Regions from separate parts of the Piscibacillus sp. B03 genome, predicted to be linked through region 2. Evidence: riboswitches for the same ligand, from Rfam matches in the RefSeq annotation. Region 2 holds a riboswitch; the other holds the start of a gene.

Region 1 (9,835 bases), on a different contig from region 2:
TTAGGAAAAAGTGCCTGTAGTGGGCACTTTTTTTACATAAACATCATTAAAACAAATGACGATAAGGCTGTGAGGATAGCACCTAAAAAATATGGACTAATTGCTCCTGTAAATTTATTGACTTTTGTACTTGGCACATATCCTCCCACTGTTCCTGTGGTGGCGACTCCCTCCCCTAACGATGAGACTCTTCCCCCATATGTAAAGAAACAACTGACGACTCCGGTGACAAATACTATGTTCACTAACTGAAACTCTGTAAATGAATAAATCATATATGAGATCCAATAAAGAACTGTCATAAAAATTAGCAACTTCAGGATAAACTTCTTCATAACAAATTGCCCCCTTATTGATTAATACGATTTAGAAATTGCCTAGTTTCAGAAAACTGTGGTTCATTCGTTGGAATATTTTGTTACAATGGAAAGTGGAACTTTTACATAAAGGACGATGATGATGCGACAACCACCAAAGCAACGAATTGCCAGGGATGCGATTAAGGCCTGGCGCCTGACTGCTCTATTATTTTCGATTATACCACTTGTATTAAGTGGAGTAGCTTGGTACGGCTATTATGCTTTTAATTTTTTATCGATATGGATACCAGCATTATTAACGATGATCACATTAATAGATTTCATTATAACTCCATTTGTAATCCCCAAAATACGCTGGCGCAGATGGAGGTATGAGGTCATCAATGAAGAGATTTACATTCAGCATGGAATTCTAATTGTCACACAGACATTGATTCCGATGATTCGTGTACAACATGTTGACACAAAGCAAGGGCCTATTTTATCAAAATATAGACTAGCCACTTTGACCATAACGACAGCTGCGACGACTCATGAAATTCCAGCATTACGTGAGCATGAAGCGACTGAATTAAGAGATTTAATTTCAGAATTAGCAAGGGTGGAACAGGATGATGTCTAACCCTAAACGTCTAAGTCCTCTTGCTATTGTGTTTAATGTTTTTAAATTGTTTCGAAAAGCATTTTACTTAGTTGTAACATTTTCTGTTCTGGCGATCGGTGATGGTTACTTTAAGTTTGTCTTGTTAGGGTTATTAGGGGTGACTGTCTTATTTATTATATTTGGTATTCTATCGTGGTTACGGTTCACATATGAAGTGTCTCCTGACCAAATCCATATCAAGCACGGGGTCATTATTCGAAAGGACCGTTATATATCGAGAAATCGCATTCAATCAATTGACTTAACACAAGGAATTTTTCATAGACCATTCGGATTAACGAAAGTGAATGTTGAAACGGCCGGTAACGATAAAGATGTGGATGCCAACTTAAGTGCGGTTACATACGATGAAGGAATTAGAATTCAAGATACGCTAAAAGAAGCGAATGAGGAGGCTGCTGAAACGACTTCTGATCAACTTACATATCCAAGTCGCACCATCAGCAAGCGAGAACTCTTACTGGCAGGAGCGACATCTGGAAGTATCGGAGTCATCTTAAGTTTATTTGGGGTTGTGTTTAGTCAGGTTGAGAATATTATCCCCGAAGATTTTTATGATGCAACGACTCGATGGTTCCTTTCTCAAGCTATTGAAACGCTAGTAATTATTGCTTTGGTCGTTTTCATTATATTGTGGGGTTTAGGGATTTTAGGATCGCTTATTAAATATGGTGATTTTAAAATTACTAGATATGAAGATGAATTGTTTATTACACGAGGTTTGTTAGAGAAAAAACAAATGACCATTCCGTTAAAACGCATCCAAGCTGTTGGGGTTGAGGAAAGTATTATTCGCCAACCATTAGGCCTAGCGACGATCTATGTTGTGATCGCAGGTGGAGAGATTGGCAGAACAGCTGATGCTCATACGTTATTGTTTCCAATTATTCGTAAGCGGAATATTGAGAGTTTCTTAGTTGATATTTTACCAGAATATCAATCACAGCCAGATGTTTTTAACCGTGTACCGAAACGTGCTTTACCTTATTATTTAATTCGTGCATTAGTGATTCCAGTGGTTTTATTAGTCGTGGCGCTTATCTTTTTCCAATCGCTATGGGTGTTAGGCGTCATTATTTTGGTGGCCAGTGCTGTGTTAGGATTTTTACGGTTCCGTGATGCGGGTTATGGAGTGCAAGGCGATTTCCTATGTGTTAGACATCGAATTTTAAGTAAAGATACGGTTATTATGCAGCGCAAACGAATTCAAGTCACTGAAATGATCCACCACCTATTGCATCGCAAGCAAGGCTTGATTAGTATGAAGTTTTCTATATTAAGCAAACAGGCAGGGCGGCACTTATGGATTAAAGAACTCGATCAACGAGATCATGATGAGATTGTGAATTGGTTTGAGAAGTAAAAAAATCCACACGTTGCGACGTGTGGATTTTCTATATTTAAGCTTCTTGTTTTTGTTCAGCATAATACTGTTCAATTTTATCTAAACGCTCTTGAACATCTTCTTCAGTTAGCTCGTTTTCTTCAATGTAAAGGTTGCGTTCAGCTGTACGGCATTCATGTGTGCAGCCACGCATGAAGAAATGTTCATTTTCTTCAGAGCATAGGATCTGCTTGTTACACTCAGGGTTCGCGCAGTTTACATAGCGCTCACAAGGTTCACCCGTGAAGTAATCGCGACCAACAACAACGTGTTCCTTTTGATTAACCGGAACGCTGATACGTTCATCGAACACGTACATTTGACCATCCCAAAGCTCACCTTGAACTTCCGGATCTTTACCGTACGTCGCAATTCCACCATGTAGTTGATTAACGTCTTCAAAACCTTCACGCTTCAACCAACCAGAGAATTTCTCACAGCGAATACCACCTGTGCAGTAAGTCAAAATACGCTTACCTTCAAGCATGTCCTTATTTTCTTTTACCCAATCTGGAAGCTCTTTGAACGTCTTAATGTCAGGGCGAATCGCACCACGGAAATGACCTAAGTCATACTCATAGTCGTTACGCGCATCCAACACAATTGTATTCTCATCTTCTAATAACTTCTTGAACTCTTTAGGCTCAAGGTAGTTACCGGTAAGTTCGTTCGGATCAATATCATCTTCTAAACGAAGACTCACAATCTCCGGACGATGACGCACATGCATCTTCTTAAACGCGTGCCCATCCGCTTCATCGATCTTAAACTCAATATCCTTGAAGCGCGGATCACGACGAAGCTCTTCCATGTATTTGTCTGTTTGTTCAATGGTACCAGACACCGTACCATTAATACCTTCTTCCGCGATTAAAATACGTCCCTTAAGACCTACATCCTTACAGAATTTCAGATGTTCTTTCGTCAATTCTTCTGGATTGTCGATATGAACGTACTTATAATACAGCAATACGCGATAAGTTTTATCTCCCATAAATAAAACCACCTCATAATTGAATTTTCTTACGTATAAGTACGTAGAATGATTTTTTCCAAAGATAAATTTTACAATATATCAAGGCGATTTGCAATTGGGAAATCTTGTTTGAAGGGGAAAACCCGTCTGAGGACGGGTTTTGACATATTTGAATACGGCTTTACCTGCAGGTTTAAGAGATTTATCAACATGTTTTTTTGATTTACCTGCAAGTTTTTCAGTTTTACCTGTATGTTTTTTTGATTTACCTGTAGGTTTTTAAAAAATACCTGCATGTTTTTTAAATTTACCTGCAGGTTTCTTATTAGTAGTGAAATCATTAAAATCGTTTTCGTAATCGTAACTCAGTCTATAAAAAGTTTTTTTGTTATCACCTACTTTTATCAATTTAGCTCTTTTGAGCATTGCATTTGCGGTTCTTGGCGACTCCACCCCAGTCCACCACCTAAACTGTCGATTGGTAATCTGATCTCCATAAAGTAAGAAAAATTCCTTCAATGCGCCTATGTAAGCGTCGGCGGAGCGCAGTCCACATTCGGAACATTCAAACCGTAGGCGTTCCCATTTCATTGGGAGGGTTCGGCAGCTTGGGCAGCGGACGCCTCGCCTAATTTCGCCTGGTCCGAGGCCTAATCTATGGAATACGTCTGGCTTCCATGGCTGGTGTTGGCTTGCGACGAAGCTGGCTAGCCGCCGGGTTTCAGCAAGTGTTAAGTGCTCGTGATTATAATGTTGATTAATTTCTCTTAATTTAGATGAAAGTTTACTTAAGGGAATGACTTTTTCTTGGTAAATGGAGTTCTGTGTGGCATTTAAAATGACGCGGGGATTCGTCATGACGACAAGAGTCTCAATCGGGAGGACAGGTAGCCCTTGTGTTTCTAGCCATAATTCTAGTTGTAGTTTTTGTTCCTCGACTTGCAAAACGGGATCATCGTACACGTTCGTTACCTTCTGTCCCGCGACTTCTTTTTGTTGAACGATCTGGTTGAATCCATCCCTTAATGAGATGTGGCCCGTATAGTCTTTCGCTTCAATAATTAGGTTATATCTCGGTGTCCATAGGTTGGTGTCCATCTGAAAGTTTACGTGGTTGACTTCAAGCCGGGTGTGGTGAGTCACAAAATGGGGAAATTGGATTTTCTTAAGTGGGTAGTCGAGGGCGCGTTCTCCGAAATAGCCGGAGCGTTCTTGGTAAAGTGATTTTTCGTACTTCTTGTAATTTGAATGCTGAGGTAGCACCCTTCCGTCAAGTGCTTCAAGCTGAAGGTGGAAAGGTGAGTGGGAATGGTCTTTCAAGATCAAATATATAAAACCTCCTTCTAATATAGTTAATTAATATTTTATAAAATCTTTCCAGGAAATCAAGATGTAAAAAAGCGTCCGCGGACGCTTTTTCACCTACTAACTGCAGTTTTTTTAATGGACTTAGAAATTAAGACTAAATCCTCAATCATGACGCTTGCTGTTGGGTACTTACCAGCTCCAGGTCCTTGGAAAACTAATTCCCCGACCAAATCGGCTGTCACCACAACTCCGTTATCGACTCCTTCAATGGAATACAATTTATGAGCTTCATCCACAGACACAGGCCTAACTTCCGCTTCAACCTGCCCTTCCTCATCAATCAAAAGTCTTCCGACATGCTTGATTCGCTCGCCACGTGTCGATGCGTGATTGATGTCACCTGAAGTTAAATTACTAATCCCTGAACATCGCACCTGATTCCAGTCAACTTTAACTTCAGTTAATAACTCTGACAAAATCACAACCTTAAACAGTGCATCAAATCCCTCAATATCATTCGTTGGGTCAGCTTCTGCGTAACCTAAGGCTTGTGCCTCGCTCAACGCTTCATCAATCGTCATTTGCTCTTCTCGCATTTTGGTTAACATATAGTTCGATGTGCCATTCAAAATTGCTTCAACCTTGACGATTCGGTTCATTCGGAGCAACTGTGTGAGGGCGCCAATAATTGGCACGCCTCCCGCCACTGTTGCTTCAAAGCCAACCTGAACGTCGCACTCTTCAGCAAGCTCTCTAAGCTCAATTCCTTTATGGGCAAAAAGCTCTTTATTCGCGGTGACCACTTGAACGCCAGATTCAATCGCCTTCTTTAAGTGCGTAAACCCAGGCTCCACACCGACAATCGCTTCAAACACTACATCCAACTCCGGCAACCGTAAAATGTCTTCAAAATCATCTGTCACAAGCACGTCAGGTCTAACGTCACGTTGTCGACTTACATCCTCCACCAAGACAGCCACAACCTCGACTCGGCGACCAGTCAACTGAATCAAACGCTCCTGTTGTGCCTCAATCAACTCATAAACGCCACTTCCTACAGTGCCAAAACCTAGTATAGCGACTTTGATTGAACCCATTATGCCTTCACAGTTTCCTGCTTAGATGATTCACCTGTTGCCGTGAAGATCGCTTGCTCCAAGTCAGCCAGTAAATCATCGATATGCTCAATTCCAACTGACAAACGAATGAGATCTTCTGTGACGCCTGTCGATTTGATTTCTTCGTCACTTAACTGCTGATGGGTTGTGCTTGCAGGGTGAATGATTAAACTTTTCGCATCACCCACATTCGCCAAATGTGACCATAACTCAACATTGTTGATAACCTTTGCCCCTGCTTCACGCCCACCTTTGATGCCGAATACTACAACAGATCCAGCGCCTTTAGGTAAATACTTTTTCACAAGTTCAGAAGAATGATGACTCTCTTGTTCAGGATATAACACCCAATCCACTCCAGGATGGGCCTCTAAATACTCAACAACCTTACGCGCGTTAGCGACATGCTCTTTTAAACGAACATGTAACGTCTCGATGCCAAGTGCAATCTGGAATGCATTATATGGGCTTAGTGCCGCACCTGTATCACGAAGTAACTGCACGCGCGCTTTTGTGATAAACGCCGCTTCAGGTAACGCCTCAGCATACACAATCCCGTTATAACTTGGGTCTGGCTGCGTAAATCCAGGGAATTTTTCTGTGTTCCAATTAAACTTGCCTCCATCAACAATGATGCCACCTAATGTTGTACCGTTCCCACCTAACCACTTCGTTGCGGAGTGTACGACAATATCTGCTCCGAAGTCGATGGGACGGCATAAATATGGCGTTGCAAATGTATTATCGATAATTAATGGCAATCCTGCTTCATGTGCAATTTCTGCTACACGTTCTATATCTAGCACTGTCAGACCTGGATTTCCAATCGTTTCAGCGAAAATAGCTTTCGTCTTAGGTGTGATCGCTTCCTTGAAATTCTCAGGATCTTTTGGATCAACAAAATGCGTTGTTATCCCGTGCTTCGGTAATGTTGTTGAGAATAGATTGTACGTACCACCATATAGTGTTGACGCTGATACGATTTCATCACCAACTTCTGCAATATTGAAAATGGCTGTAGAAATCGCCGCCATTCCACTTGATAATGCTAACGCTCCAATTCCACCTTCTAACTGAGCAACTCGCTCCTCTAATGCGCCTACCGTTGGATTTCCTATACGCGTGTAAATAAAGCCTTGCTCTTTTAAAGCGAATAAATCAGCTGCATGCTCAGTATCATTAAACTTATAAGAATTGGTTTGGTAAATTGGTAAAGCACGTGAACCTGTTGCTGGGTCTGCCTCTAATCCTCCATGAATACTCACTGTTTCTAATCTGTAATTTTTCTCGCTCATTATAATCGCTCCCTTTTTGTATTTAAACGGCCTTTGCCGTTAATGATGATAATTTCTCTTGAATAAATGGGCCCCACTTTTCAAACTCCACTAAAAACCCATCGTGCCCAAAAATCGTTTTAACTTCTAGAAATTCAGCATATCCTCCAGCATCTTGAATGTCTGTTACAAACCTATTGAGTTCGCTTGCTGGGTACAACAAATCGTTATTAAACCCTAACGCGAATACCGGAGCTCGATACTTTTGAATTACTCCCTGATAACTACCACGATTCCGAGCAATATCATGGCTATTCATGACTTCCAGTAACCTTATATAGCTATATGGATTAAATCGCTTCGCTAGTTTCTCGCCTTGATGATTCAAGTAAGATTCAACATCAAAGTCCCCATCAATTTCACTTCTTGCAAAACGCTTACTAAACAAGTCGTGCGAACGATACGTAACCATGCCAACCATTCGAGCTAAGCTCAAACCTTTTTCCGGATGATCACCATCTTGCAAATCATAAACAATCGCCTGCTTAGCAATATAGTTAAACGCAATCGCATAATCACTAAATGTCGGAGTAACTGCAATTGGGAAAATCGCATCCATGAAATCTGGATACATCAGACCCCATTCTAGAACCTGCATCCCTCCAAGTGACCCTCCAATAACAGCCTTCAAATGATTAATTCCTAACATGTTTAATGCCACGAACTGGACTTCAACCAAATCACGAACCGTTAATTTTGGAAAATGTTCCTGGTATGATTCACCATTTGGCCCAATTGAACCCGGCCCCGTGGACCCATCGCAACCTCCTAAAACGTTAAACGTTATAACTTGATAAGCTCTTAAATCGATGTAGCCACCTTCTTGAACTAACCCTCGCCACCAACCTGGCTCTGAATCTGTACCAACTGCGTATTGATTTCCTGTCAGCGCGTGGCAAATTAAAATTACTGGCGCCTCCTCAGGCCCACAGCGTTCATAGGCTAATTGCACTTCCTCAAAATGCTCTCCACTTTCTAAACTAAAATTGGGAATGGAAATAGTATCTGTTTGGTATGAGATCAAATTTCCCATCACCATCCCTCCTTCCGTAACATTTTTAATCAACTAAAAAAGCCTCCCTGCTTTGAGCAGAGAGGCCAGTATATACGACACCTTAATATAATGGTCCCTCTCATCTCTCAAAGCACACATTTGCTTTGCAGGAATTAGCACCTTTCAAACCGTTGTTTGAAGGTTGCCGGGCGTCGTCGGGCCAGTCCCTCAGCCACTCTAGATAAGAGTTGAAAATTTTATTTAATTTTGAATTAATTGATATCTTAGCACGGTAACATATTCTTGTCAACAATAGATATACAAAATATTATGTCGAGGACAATTTCTATATGACAATAAAATAATGATTAATGAACATCAGGATCCACATATTTTCCATGGTCAGGTTTTGCTATTTGATCGAATTCACGAACAAGCTTGTTCAAGTTATTTGTTAACTCTTCACCAACCATAGGAGCACCGTGCCCTGTCACAGCAATAGTAGGGTGAAGCTGCGAAAGTTTACGAACCGACTCCTTGGCAGCTTTCCAATCCGTTGTTAAATACCTTGGAGGCCCACTAATCTCTTTATCTTGTGTCATAACATCAAATAAGTTTTCCTGTTTAACTGTCACAAACGCATCCCCTACAATAAGTGCTCCATCTTCATCTCTAAAAAATGACACATGCCCAGGGGTATGGCCCGGTGTGTGTACCCAATTGAAACCATCCATAAAAGGAACTGTCCCATCATTAGGCAATGGCTGAACATGGTCCCCTAGATTAATTGGTTCATTTGGAAAAAACGGCGACATCTTAGCGACCATTCCACCTTCAACCGTTGAGTCAGGTTCAGGATACCTCTGTCTTCCCGTTAAGTACGGGATTTCTAACCGGTGTGCATATACTGGAATATCCCAATGTTCAACAAGCTCGATTATTGCTCCAACATGATCAAAATGTCCGTGCGTCAACACAATCGTCTCTGGCTTAGCATTATCACCGAAACGTTCCTCTACAATGTTTATAATACCGTCTGATGAGTGTGGCATACCTGCATCCACTAATACAAAATGTTCTTGTTCACCAACTAATGCGATATTCACAATTTGAATCGTATGACAATATACATCTGGTAGCAATTGCATACCAGCACCACTCGAAATGGACGTAGCGGGGATGAACTTATAATCTTCTCCGTAATTCATGTCTTGATCCATGCTGATAACCTCCTTTTAATCCTACACTTTAGTATGAACGAATTTTATTTAAGTATTATAACAAGGAAAAAATTGTATTTATGTAGAATGAAGTATTACTGAAGGAGGAATTAAAATGATTAAAAGTCCTATAAAAAATAAAGTGAATGTGGTGTTTATCCCAGTAAATGACGTTGTACAGGCACAAGAATGGTATTCTAAATATCTTGGATTAAGTGAAGGCGAATTTCATCAAGGGCACTTGTTCGTGGCAAAAACTGAAGGAACAGGAATAATACTAGACTCCATGCCTGCATGGCGTGAAGAAGGTGACTTATTACCAACTCTAAAAGCTCCCGTAATCCAGTTTGCTACAGATGATATCCATGAGTCATATTCATTTATGAAGGAAAATGGGGTGGAATTAGTTACCGACGTTCAATTTGATCAATTTTTTGTTTTTAAAGATTTAGATGGCAATTTTTTAATGGTGTGTCAATAGAGAGACTTAAAAAAACTAACAACTCCACGGATTAAA
Region 2 (9,835 bases):
TGAAGCACACTATTACGAAACAGAAGGCCCGGTCTTAATGGACGATTTACCGAAAAATATAAAGCGAGACCGACGCTTTAGCTTTATGATGAAGGATCAAGTTTTAGTAAAAGCAATGAAAATAGTAGAAGAACGGTTTTTGACATAGCACTCGAGCAAATCGGGTGTTTTTTATTTGCTCACTGATTCAAATAATGTTGCTTATGTTTTATAAAACTACCTCAGAAAAACATCGAATTCATTGATTTTACCGACATTATCCTTAGGCACAGCGACAATGGATTGATAGGATCAGCATCACGAGCGATTAAGTCCCTTCCCCCATCCTATGCTATACTAGTGAAAAGGAGGTGCTTCCATGGATCCAACCAAACGACCATCCATTAAGCCCGGTCAGTCTGTATCCATTGTTCTAAAACGTGATCAGAGTTCAGGTCGCTTAACCAACGGTATAGTCGGCGAAATTTTAACCAATAGCCCTCATCATCCACACGGCATCAAAGTCCGATTAACATCAGGCGATGTCGGACGTGTGAAGGAGATTCATCTTGATTAACCCTATCCAACTCATTGGATGGGTTTTGTTTTAAAACGTAAAGATAACATTAAAACTGACAAAATAGACACATCTACTAAAAAAAGAAATGCCTTTATATAGGCATTTCTTAGGTTTAATCCACTTGGAGATTTAAGTTTCAAAAATGTGTTATCCGTATGATATATATCTAGTTATTTGACGTTTTCTCCAAAATTGGAACGTCTTTTTAAATATTATTTATATGTCGGACCTGCTTGACGGATGTCGTCAGTCACGTGGTCGAACTTTTTGAAGTTATCATGGAACTTGCTAGCTAATTCTTTAGCTTTCACATCATAAGCATCTTTGTCATTCCAAGTTTTCTTAGGGTTTAAGACGTCACTTGGAACGCCTGGGCAATGTGTTGGAATCGATAGGCCAAAGAACTCATCTTGTGTTGTTTCAACGTTGTTTAACTCACCTTCTAGGGCTGCTTGAACCATCGCACGAGTGTAGCTAAGTTTCATACGGCTACCTTCACCATATGATCCACCAGTCCAGCCAGTGTTAACTAAGAATACTTGAGCATCATGCTCATCAATTTTCTCACCTAACATTTTCGCATATTCTGCTGCAGGTAATGGTAAGAATGGTGAACCGAAGCATGCTGAGAATGTAGCTTCTGGCTCTGTTACACCGCGTTCTGTACCAGCTAATTTACTTGTGTAACCACTTAAGAAGTGATACATCGCTTGTTCTTTCGTTAATTTACTGATTGGAGGTAAAACTCCGAATGCGTCAGCTGTTAAGAATACGATTGTATTAGGGTGACCTGCAATGCTAGGCTCGATAATGTTATCGATATGATCAATCGCATAAGCGGCACGTGTATTTTCAGTTAAGCTTGTGTCGTCATAATCCGGTAAGCGTGACTCTTCATCAACGACAACGTTTTCTAAAACGGCGCCAAAGCGAATCGCATTGTAAATCTGCGGTTCTTTTTCTTCTGAAAGGTTTACACATTTTGCATAACAGCCACCTTCAATGTTGAAGATTCCGTTTTGCGACCAAGCATGCTCATCATCACCGATTAAACGACGGTTTGGATCAGCTGATAATGTTGTTTTACCTGTGCCGGAAAGTCCGAAGAATAATGCCACATCGCCTTCTCCACCAACATTCGCTGAGCAGTGCATTGGTAGAACATCTTGTTTCGTTGGAAGCATATAGTTCATAACTGAGAAAATTGATTTCTTAATTTCTCCAGCATACTCCGTACCACCAATTAACACGATGCGGTGTTTGAATGATACTATCACAAATGCTTCAGAGTTCGTTCCGTCTACTTCAGGATTAGCTTTGAAGTGTGGAGCCGATACTACTGTGAACTCTGCATTGTGGTTAGCTAATTCTTCATCGGTTGGACGAATAAATAACTGATTCGCAAATAGATTATGCCATGCAAACTCAGTTACTACTTGGATTGGTAAGCGGTACTTTTCATCAGCACCTGCAAAACCATCAAACGTAAAGATCTCATCTCGTTCAGATAAGTAATCTGTTACCTTATTAAATAGATTTAAGAAAATATCTTCGCTGATTGGTTGGTTAACTGAACCCCAATCCACTTTATCCTTTGTTTCTTCATCTTCCACAATAAATTTATCTTTTGGCGAACGTCCTGTATACTTTCCAGTCGTGGCACGAACAGCACCAGTTGACGTTAACATACCTTCTTCTCTAGATAAAATACGTTCTACTAAACTGGCGATTGGTAAATTCGCCTGATTATTTTTATGTTGATTAAGCTGAGATACAGACGCTTGAACATTCATAGTTTTCACACCTAACCATCCTTTTCAATACAAAATTATTCATAATTAATAAGTTTATTTGATTAATAGTATAACACATTTATTTTAATAAACCATACTAATTGAATAATTTTTCATAATTTTTCTTAATGCCGTTCTTTATTATAAATTAAAATGTAAGCCTGTCATAGTGATAAGATTATAGTTTTTTGAACTGTTTTTAACTTTTATGTGTTAAAGGCTGCAAAATTATATTTATTGTCCCTTTAATATGACAAAAATTAATATTAAAATCCAAGTCTTATAAATTATGCGAGGGCGTGAAGTTGGGTCAATATCCATTGACACTCGTGTGGTTTCAAGTTATGATAAATCAGAACGGTACGTCTCTTATCAAGAGCAGTGGAGGGTGCAGGCCCTATGAAACTCAGCAACCATCACATATGTGACAGGTGCTAACCTGATGCAAGGGGAAGATCCCTTGAACGATAAGAGTGAAAGGCCATGCGTAATGAACCTTTCCTCATAATTGTGGAAAGGTTTTTTCTGTGTTTTGGGTAAAATATCAATGAAGTTAATATAGCTTTTCACACATAAGAGAGCCGTTGAAGATCCAAATCGAGGAGGAAACGATTTTATGACACATCAACGTCGACTATTTACTTCCGAATCCGTAACGGAAGGCCATCCGGATAAAATTTGTGATCAAATCTCGGATGCAATTTTAGATGAAATTTTAAAGGAAGATCCAAATGCAAGGGTGGCTTGTGAAACGACAGTCACAACGGGCTTAGTATTAGTAACGGGTGAAATCTCAACGACAACTTACGTAGACATTCCAGCAATCGTTCGCGAAACGATTAAAGACATTGGTTACACACGTGCTAAATATGGCTTCGACGCTGAGACATGCTCAGTGCTGACATCCATTGACGAACAATCACCTGATATTGCACAAGGTGTTAACGAGGCATACGAGAAGCGTGAAGGTAGCATGACAGATGAAGAGATTGAAGCGATTGGTGCAGGTGACCAAGGGTTAATGTTCGGTTATGCGTCTAACGAAACTGAGGAACTGATGCCATTACCAATCTCGTTATCACATAAGCTTTCGAAACGTTTAAGTGACGTTCGTAAGTCTGGTGAGTTAGATTACTTACGTCCCGATGGTAAGACTCAGGTGACAGTAGAGTACGATGATGATGGACAACCTGAACGAGTGGATACAATTGTGATCTCAACTCAACACCATCCTGAAATTACATTACAACAAATTAATGATGATTTAATTGAAAAAGTCATTCGACCAGTTGTGCCGTCTGACTTAATTGATGACAAAACGAAGTACCTTATTAACCCAACAGGTCGATTTGTCATCGGTGGGCCACAAGGCGATGCTGGGTTGACAGGTCGTAAAATTATCGTTGATACGTACGGCGGATATGCTAGACACGGTGGCGGTGCCTTCAGTGGTAAGGATGCTACGAAAGTAGACCGATCAGCTGCTTATGCGGCACGTTACGTGGCAAAAAACATAGTGGCAGCTGGTTTAGCAGATGCATGTGAAGTGCAGCTAGCCTATGCTATTGGTGTTGCACAACCTGTATCTATTTCAGTAAACACATTTGGTACTGGAAAAGTTAAAGAAGCTAAAATCGTAGAAGCGATTCGTGAAACATTTGACCTTCGTCCAGCAGGTATTATTAAAATGTTAGATTTAAGAAGACCAATCTATAAAAAGACTGCTGCCTATGGTCATTTTGGACGAAATGATGAAGATTTTACATGGGAATATACTGATCGCGTAGATGAATTAAAAAAATATATTAATAATTAAAACAAATCGTGACAAAACTTACCTTATAAACGTCTTTATAATGAAAACAAAAATGACTTTATAAGGAGCATTCCTGTAATAAGAAAAATTGACCCTAGATGAGGTTATTTGGAGTTACACAAAAAAAGCCCTCCTTGGTAGTATAGAGAGTGTCACGTCACGAAACAATGACCTCGAAAATACCGAAGGAGGACTCAAAATGGATTTTACACAAAACAAACGATTAATGCAAATCACGGAAAACACAATTATTATCGGCGTTGATATCGCCAAACACAAGCACGTTGCGCGTGCTATTGATGATCGAGGAATCGATTTAACCAAACGATTCGTATTCCATAACACACTAGAGGGATTCAATGGATTCGTCCAATGGATCGAATCCTTATCACATGAATTAAACCGTTCTATCTTGTGGGCATGGAACCAACGGGTCATTATTGGCTAAACTTAGCTTACTTTTTAAAAGAACGAGGTCTTCATTGCGCAAATCGTACGTGACGGTCGGTATCATGAACCAACATTACCTGAGGATGTGTACGCTGAATTACGTGAAGGCATGAAGCTTCACGATATCATTCAAGAAGATCTTAATTCTATTCAAGCCCAAATGCATAATTTGTTAGGCTTTGATGATAAATGGACATTTGAAGCACGGATTAGCCGGTCGATATACAACCATTAGGGCTATGACCCACTTAAGGAGCATTTCCGGCAGCCACGCATGGATAGGTTGAACGAAGGAATTTACGCGCATTGACGCCGAGAGACATGGGAAGGTTTACCGCCATGTGAATGTGGAGATCCAGTCGTGCGATTATAAAAATTCCACTAAATTGGAATATATATCCAATTTGGGTGGTTGGATGGCCATTCAACTACCAATTTCAGCCTAATTTTGAATCAATTGGTGGCCACCACTTGATTCAAAAGCAATAAAACCATAAAAAATCAAAGAAAAACGGCGAAATTCTAAGAAATAATTAATTTATTGAGGGAGTGTTGTCTGTGTGCGGTTTTATTGGACTAATCAAGAATGAAGCATCTGAACCCAATGAACATCTCAAGCAACGGATGGCTAAGGCGAATAACCTGATTGCACACCGTGGACCTGATGATGAAGGGTATTATGTTGATTCTTGTGTATCGTTTGGTTTTAGGAGATTGAGTATTATTGATTTAGAGAGTGGCCACCAGCCATTATCTTACGAAGATCAACGGTACTGGATGGTCTTTAATGGTGAGATTTATAACTATGTAGAATTAAGAAAAGATTTATTAGAAGAAGGCTATGATTTTTCTACTGAATCGGATTCTGAAGTCATCCTAGCGTTATTTAAAAAATATCGCGGCGAGGCGTTTAAACGTTTAAGAGGAATGTTTGGCATTTTAATTTGGGATAAACAAGAACAAGAGCTTTTTGGAGCACGCGATCCATTTGGGATTAAGCCTTTGTTTTACTCAACAAATGACCAAGGAACATTCTTCGCATCAGAGAAAAAGAGCTTATTAGAAATCATGAACAGCCATCAGGAATTAGACCTTGATAGTTTACAACACTATCTAAGTTATCAATTCGTCCCAGAACCATACACACTTACTGAAAATATTAAAAAAGTCGAACCTGGTCACTACTTTCACATGAAGCCAGGTGAAGACCCTACTTTTGAAAAATATTATCAAGTTGAATTCAAGCCTAAGCATATAGAGAAAAATCAACTGATCTCTAATATTCAAGACGTGTTAATAGACTCGGTGAAGGTTCACATGCGTAGTGATGTTCCAGTCGGTTCTTTCTTATCAGGAGGAATTGACTCTACGATTATGGTCGCTTTGGCAAAAGAAATTAACCCTAATCTTAAAACCTTTTCTGTAGGGTTTGAACAAGAAGGTTACTCAGAAGTCGATGTCGCTAAAGAATCTGCAGAAGCATTAGGTGTTGAGAACATTTCATATACGATTACACCTGAAGAGTTTGTTTCTCGTCTACCAAAGATTATCTGGCATGCCGACGATCCTTTAGCAGATCCTGCTTGTGTACCTCTCTATTTTGTAAGTCGAGAAGCTAGCAAACACGTGACAGTTGTGTTGTCAGGCGAAGGCGCAGATGAGTTGTTTGGTGGTTATAATATTTATAGAGAACCACAATCGTTAGAAGTCTTTAACTCTATTCCAAAGCCAGCGAAACATTTACTTGGAAGAGTCGCAATGGTTTTGCCTGAAGGAGTTAAAGGGAAGAGCTTTTTAATACGAGGCACAACACCATTACAAGAACGATACATCGGTAATGCAAAAATGTTTGAAGAAGCGGAAAAAGCGTACTTACTACAAAATTATAATGAGTCGCTCCCTTATCAAACCATTACCAATCCACTCTATCAACAAGTGAAGAACGAACACCCTGTTACACAAATGCAGTACATTGATATGCATACGTGGATGCGGGGGGATATTTTATTGAAGGCAGACCGAATGACGATGGCTCATTCACTTGAGCTTCGCGTTCCATTTTTAGATCATGAAGTCATGAGAGTGGCCAGCCAAATTCCGGTTGAATATAAGATTGCGAACGGCACCACGAAATCAATTTTAAGAGAAGCGGTTCAAGGCATCGTGCCCGATCACGTGTTAAACCGTAAGAAATTAGGTTTCCCAGTTCCAATCCGTCACTGGTTGAAAGATGAACTTTACGACTGGGCTCGTAATCTTATTTTAGAAAGCCAAACTGATCATTTAATCAATAAACTATATGTCCTTAACTTATTAGAAAAACATTGCAAAGGAAAACTCGACTACAGCCGAAAAATATGGACAGTACTCATGTTCATGCTATGGCATCAAATTTTTGTCGAAGGCGTCTACAAACAAGAAGACCTCATTCACGATCAAAGCTTTGAAGTCGAAATCTTATCGTCATAAAATGATACCCACTAGATGCGCCATGCATCTAGTGGGTGTTTTTGGTTGAATATAATACTTCGCCTGATGCGGTGATACCTTTGATATTGACGGGGCTATGTATAGGTTTATTTACTTTTTTATAGAAGAAGGTATTCTCACTTGTTGTGAAAAGTTTAGCATCTTCATATACGTTACTCTGAACTTCAACTTCCACTGCCGCTAAATTCGGATTTAAAATTTGCCCGAAATAATAGGAGTACTCATCCTGGTCACTCTCATTTGCACTCCACGCTAGGTCCTTTTCCTCATGATTAGGGTAACTAATTGAAGCTAGGGTTTTATCGTGACCAACGTCATTTCTAAGTTCCCAATTTCCTAGCCAGTTTTGCTCTAATTTTGCAATCATAATGGAATGTTGATTCCTAAAAATCGTTAGCCACTCGTCATTAACCTTCTCAACGAGTAAAACATCTTCAGTTGGCGGCGACCAGTCTTTAGTTATATCGAAAACATCATTTTGATTCGGCAACTGTTGGTGGTTGTAGATGATGTATGTAGCGAAAACAATCCCTATGATTAATATACTAATTCCGATTATTTTATTCATACTCTCACTGCCGGATTTTGATTTTACCATAAAATTTCCAATTTATGTTCAATTTATGTTCAATTAATGTTACACTAAATTTAGCTCTTAAGGAAAAGTATGGAAACTTATAAATCATTGAAATAGGGGGCTAGATTATGGAGCATTTATTAAAGGAAATTAAGATGTTAAGTCAAAAAGAACCTAAAACATTAGAACAAATGGCTTTAAAGTTATCAGAAGAAGCAGGTGAAACGGCACAAGCTGTATTATCTTATCAAAAAGCTAGTGGTAGCAACTATAAACAATTAGGAATAGAAGATGTAAAAGAAGAATGCATAGATGCTCTTTTAGTTTCCTTAGCCATGTTTTATAAAATGAGTGATGATGAAGATTTATACGACCTTATAAAGAAAAAGGTTACTAAATGGGACAGCAAAATCAGTAATTAGTGATAAGAGGATCGACAGTACTTCAATGTACGAGCCATGGATGTTGATAAAAGAGGTGTGAGAGTTGATAGGGCGAGTCGGAATGTCAATAGGGGAAGGTTGAATGTCGATTGGGAGGCGTTGTTTGTCGATAGGAGGAGCTTGAATGTCGATTGGGAGGCGTTGTTTGTCGATAGGAGGAGCTTGAATGTCGATTGGGAGAGCGCGAATGTCGATAGAGGCAATCCAAGTCGCGATAGGGAGCCTGCGAATGTCAATAGAAAGCGCCCGAATATCGATTGTGACCATGTGAACATCGAATGGAATTTATAAATTGGCGAAACCCCGAAAAGTTTGGCGAGACCTTACCTAATACTGGCGAAAGTTCGTGCGAATCCGGCGAAACCTCCTGTAAGTTTAGCGAAACATTACACTAATTAGGCGAAACATATAAAGACTTTGGCGAAACGAACTGTATTATAAAGAAAGACGCTCGTGCAATTTGCCGAGCGTCAACCGCAGACTATAATGAAAGCACTTTTCTTATTTCCAGTAGATCATCAATAACATCATCAGCTTGTGCGAGCTCTTCTTCACGTGCGAAGTCGAAGTTACACCCGACAGACATGAGATCGTTATCTTTTGCCGCGTTGATATCGGAGAGACGATCGCCAACAACGACACCGTCCGTAATGTTATATTTATGAATGATCGCCTCAACTAACTCGGACTTATTCAAGGAATCAATGTGCTGAATACTAAACGTCTCGGTGACCCAGTGATCAAGTATATAGTAACTCACGATTGCTTCTAAGTACTTGATGAGACCGTTACTAGCTATGAATATAGAAAAATTGTTCTCTTTTAAATCCTGAAAAAGTTCCTCAACATGAGGGTAGAGAGCGCCCTTCCCGTCATAAATATTTTCTATTAACCGTTCCAAGAAATAGGCATCAACTTGATTTCGTTCTTCAACAGAATGCTCAGGCAATAATATCTCCCACACCTTAGGTAAAGGAACTCCCATGATATCTCGGTATTGCTCAATCGGTGTTTCAGAACTCCATTTATTTTGCGACCTTAAATAGCTAAATGTATCGTCCAGTGATAATTCTAGTATTTGATCTGTTTGGAAAAGCGTCCCATCCATATCAAAGATGACAGCTTTGGTCATATGTAGTCTCCTTTGCTTTCATAATTAGTAAGTATGCTTAATAATGTATCATTAGATGTATAAGCCTGTGAAGAGGGTGTTAGGTTATGAAAAATGGAATTACCTTGGTACTGGTTGGTTTAGGTATCATATTAATAAGTTGGTTTGTGAGGTCTGACTTTGAGGTTAGAACATATGAAAACCTTCAAGAAGCGATGGACAAATCAATTCCTTTTAAAGTGAATCGTGTGATACATACAACTGAGTATGATGGTGTGACGATTGTGATGTACTCAACGATTCCAGATGACTTAGCTGGTGCTCAAGAAAATGAAGCACTAGGACTTGCTTACTTCAAGGGAAATGATGAAGATGGTTGGGAAAACGTTGGACATCATGGGTGGAGTCATTATCACCATGATCAGCTAAGTCTTTACTCAGAACCTTTCCGTGAGTATGACAGTAAAGGAAGGCCACTTCACGACTTTCACGTAGCATATGGTCAAATAGTTAATCCTGAAATTATAGAAGTAAAAGCAAGAGTGGATGAAACATATGAAAAAATAGACATCATCACGAATGAATGGAAACGTTAC

The links. A riboswitch is a leader RNA that binds a small molecule or an ion and turns the genes downstream of it on or off. The one in region 2 is predicted to bind S-adenosylmethionine.
Region 1: it holds a riboswitch for S-adenosylmethionine, as region 2 does, so the genes downstream of both, metX (homoserine O-acetyltransferase MetX) here and metK (methionine adenosyltransferase) in region 2, are expected to answer to the same signal.

The regions. Positions count from the first base shown of each region.
Region 1 covers NZ_JBQQCO010000011.1:55,124-64,958, forward strand. The annotation lists gene ACTWQB_RS09105 (MFS transporter) at 1-4, shown strand, start outside; gene ACTWQB_RS09110 (hypothetical protein) at 33-335, opposite strand; gene ACTWQB_RS09115 (PH domain-containing protein) at 460-942, shown strand; gene ACTWQB_RS09120 (PH domain-containing protein) at 935-2,347, shown strand; gene trhO (oxygen-dependent tRNA uridine(34) hydroxylase TrhO) at 2,385-3,362, opposite strand; gene ACTWQB_RS09130 (nuclease-related domain-containing protein) at 3,624-4,607, opposite strand; gene ACTWQB_RS09135 (homoserine dehydrogenase) at 4,763-5,749, opposite strand; gene ACTWQB_RS09140 (O-acetylhomoserine aminocarboxypropyltransferase/cysteine synthase family protein) at 5,749-7,065, opposite strand; gene metX (homoserine O-acetyltransferase MetX) at 7,088-8,137, opposite strand; SAM riboswitch class I at 8,235-8,346, opposite strand; gene ACTWQB_RS09150 (MBL fold metallo-hydrolase) at 8,467-9,318, opposite strand; gene ACTWQB_RS09155 (VOC family protein) at 9,434-9,799, shown strand; gene ACTWQB_RS09160 (hypothetical protein) at 9,793-9,835, opposite strand, start outside.
Region 2 covers NZ_JBQQCO010000014.1:8,215-18,049, reverse strand. The annotation lists gene ytkD (RNA deprotection pyrophosphohydrolase) at 1-148, shown strand, start outside; gene ACTWQB_RS10510 (YwbE family protein) at 359-556, shown strand; gene pckA (phosphoenolpyruvate carboxykinase (ATP)) at 772-2,352, opposite strand; SAM riboswitch class I at 2,719-2,826, shown strand; gene metK (methionine adenosyltransferase) at 2,969-4,168, shown strand; partial or broken gene ACTWQB_RS10495 (IS110 family transposase) at 4,368-4,793, shown strand; gene ACTWQB_RS10490 (hypothetical protein) at 4,964-5,107, shown strand; gene asnB (asparagine synthase (glutamine-hydrolyzing)) at 5,177-7,087, shown strand; gene ACTWQB_RS10480 (hypothetical protein) at 7,116-7,676, opposite strand; gene ACTWQB_RS10475 (MazG-like family protein) at 7,814-8,107, shown strand; gene ACTWQB_RS10470 (hypothetical protein) at 8,144-8,419, shown strand; partial or broken gene ACTWQB_RS10465 (HAD hydrolase-like protein) at 8,610-9,283, opposite strand; gene ACTWQB_RS10460 (hypothetical protein) at 9,347-9,835, shown strand, end outside.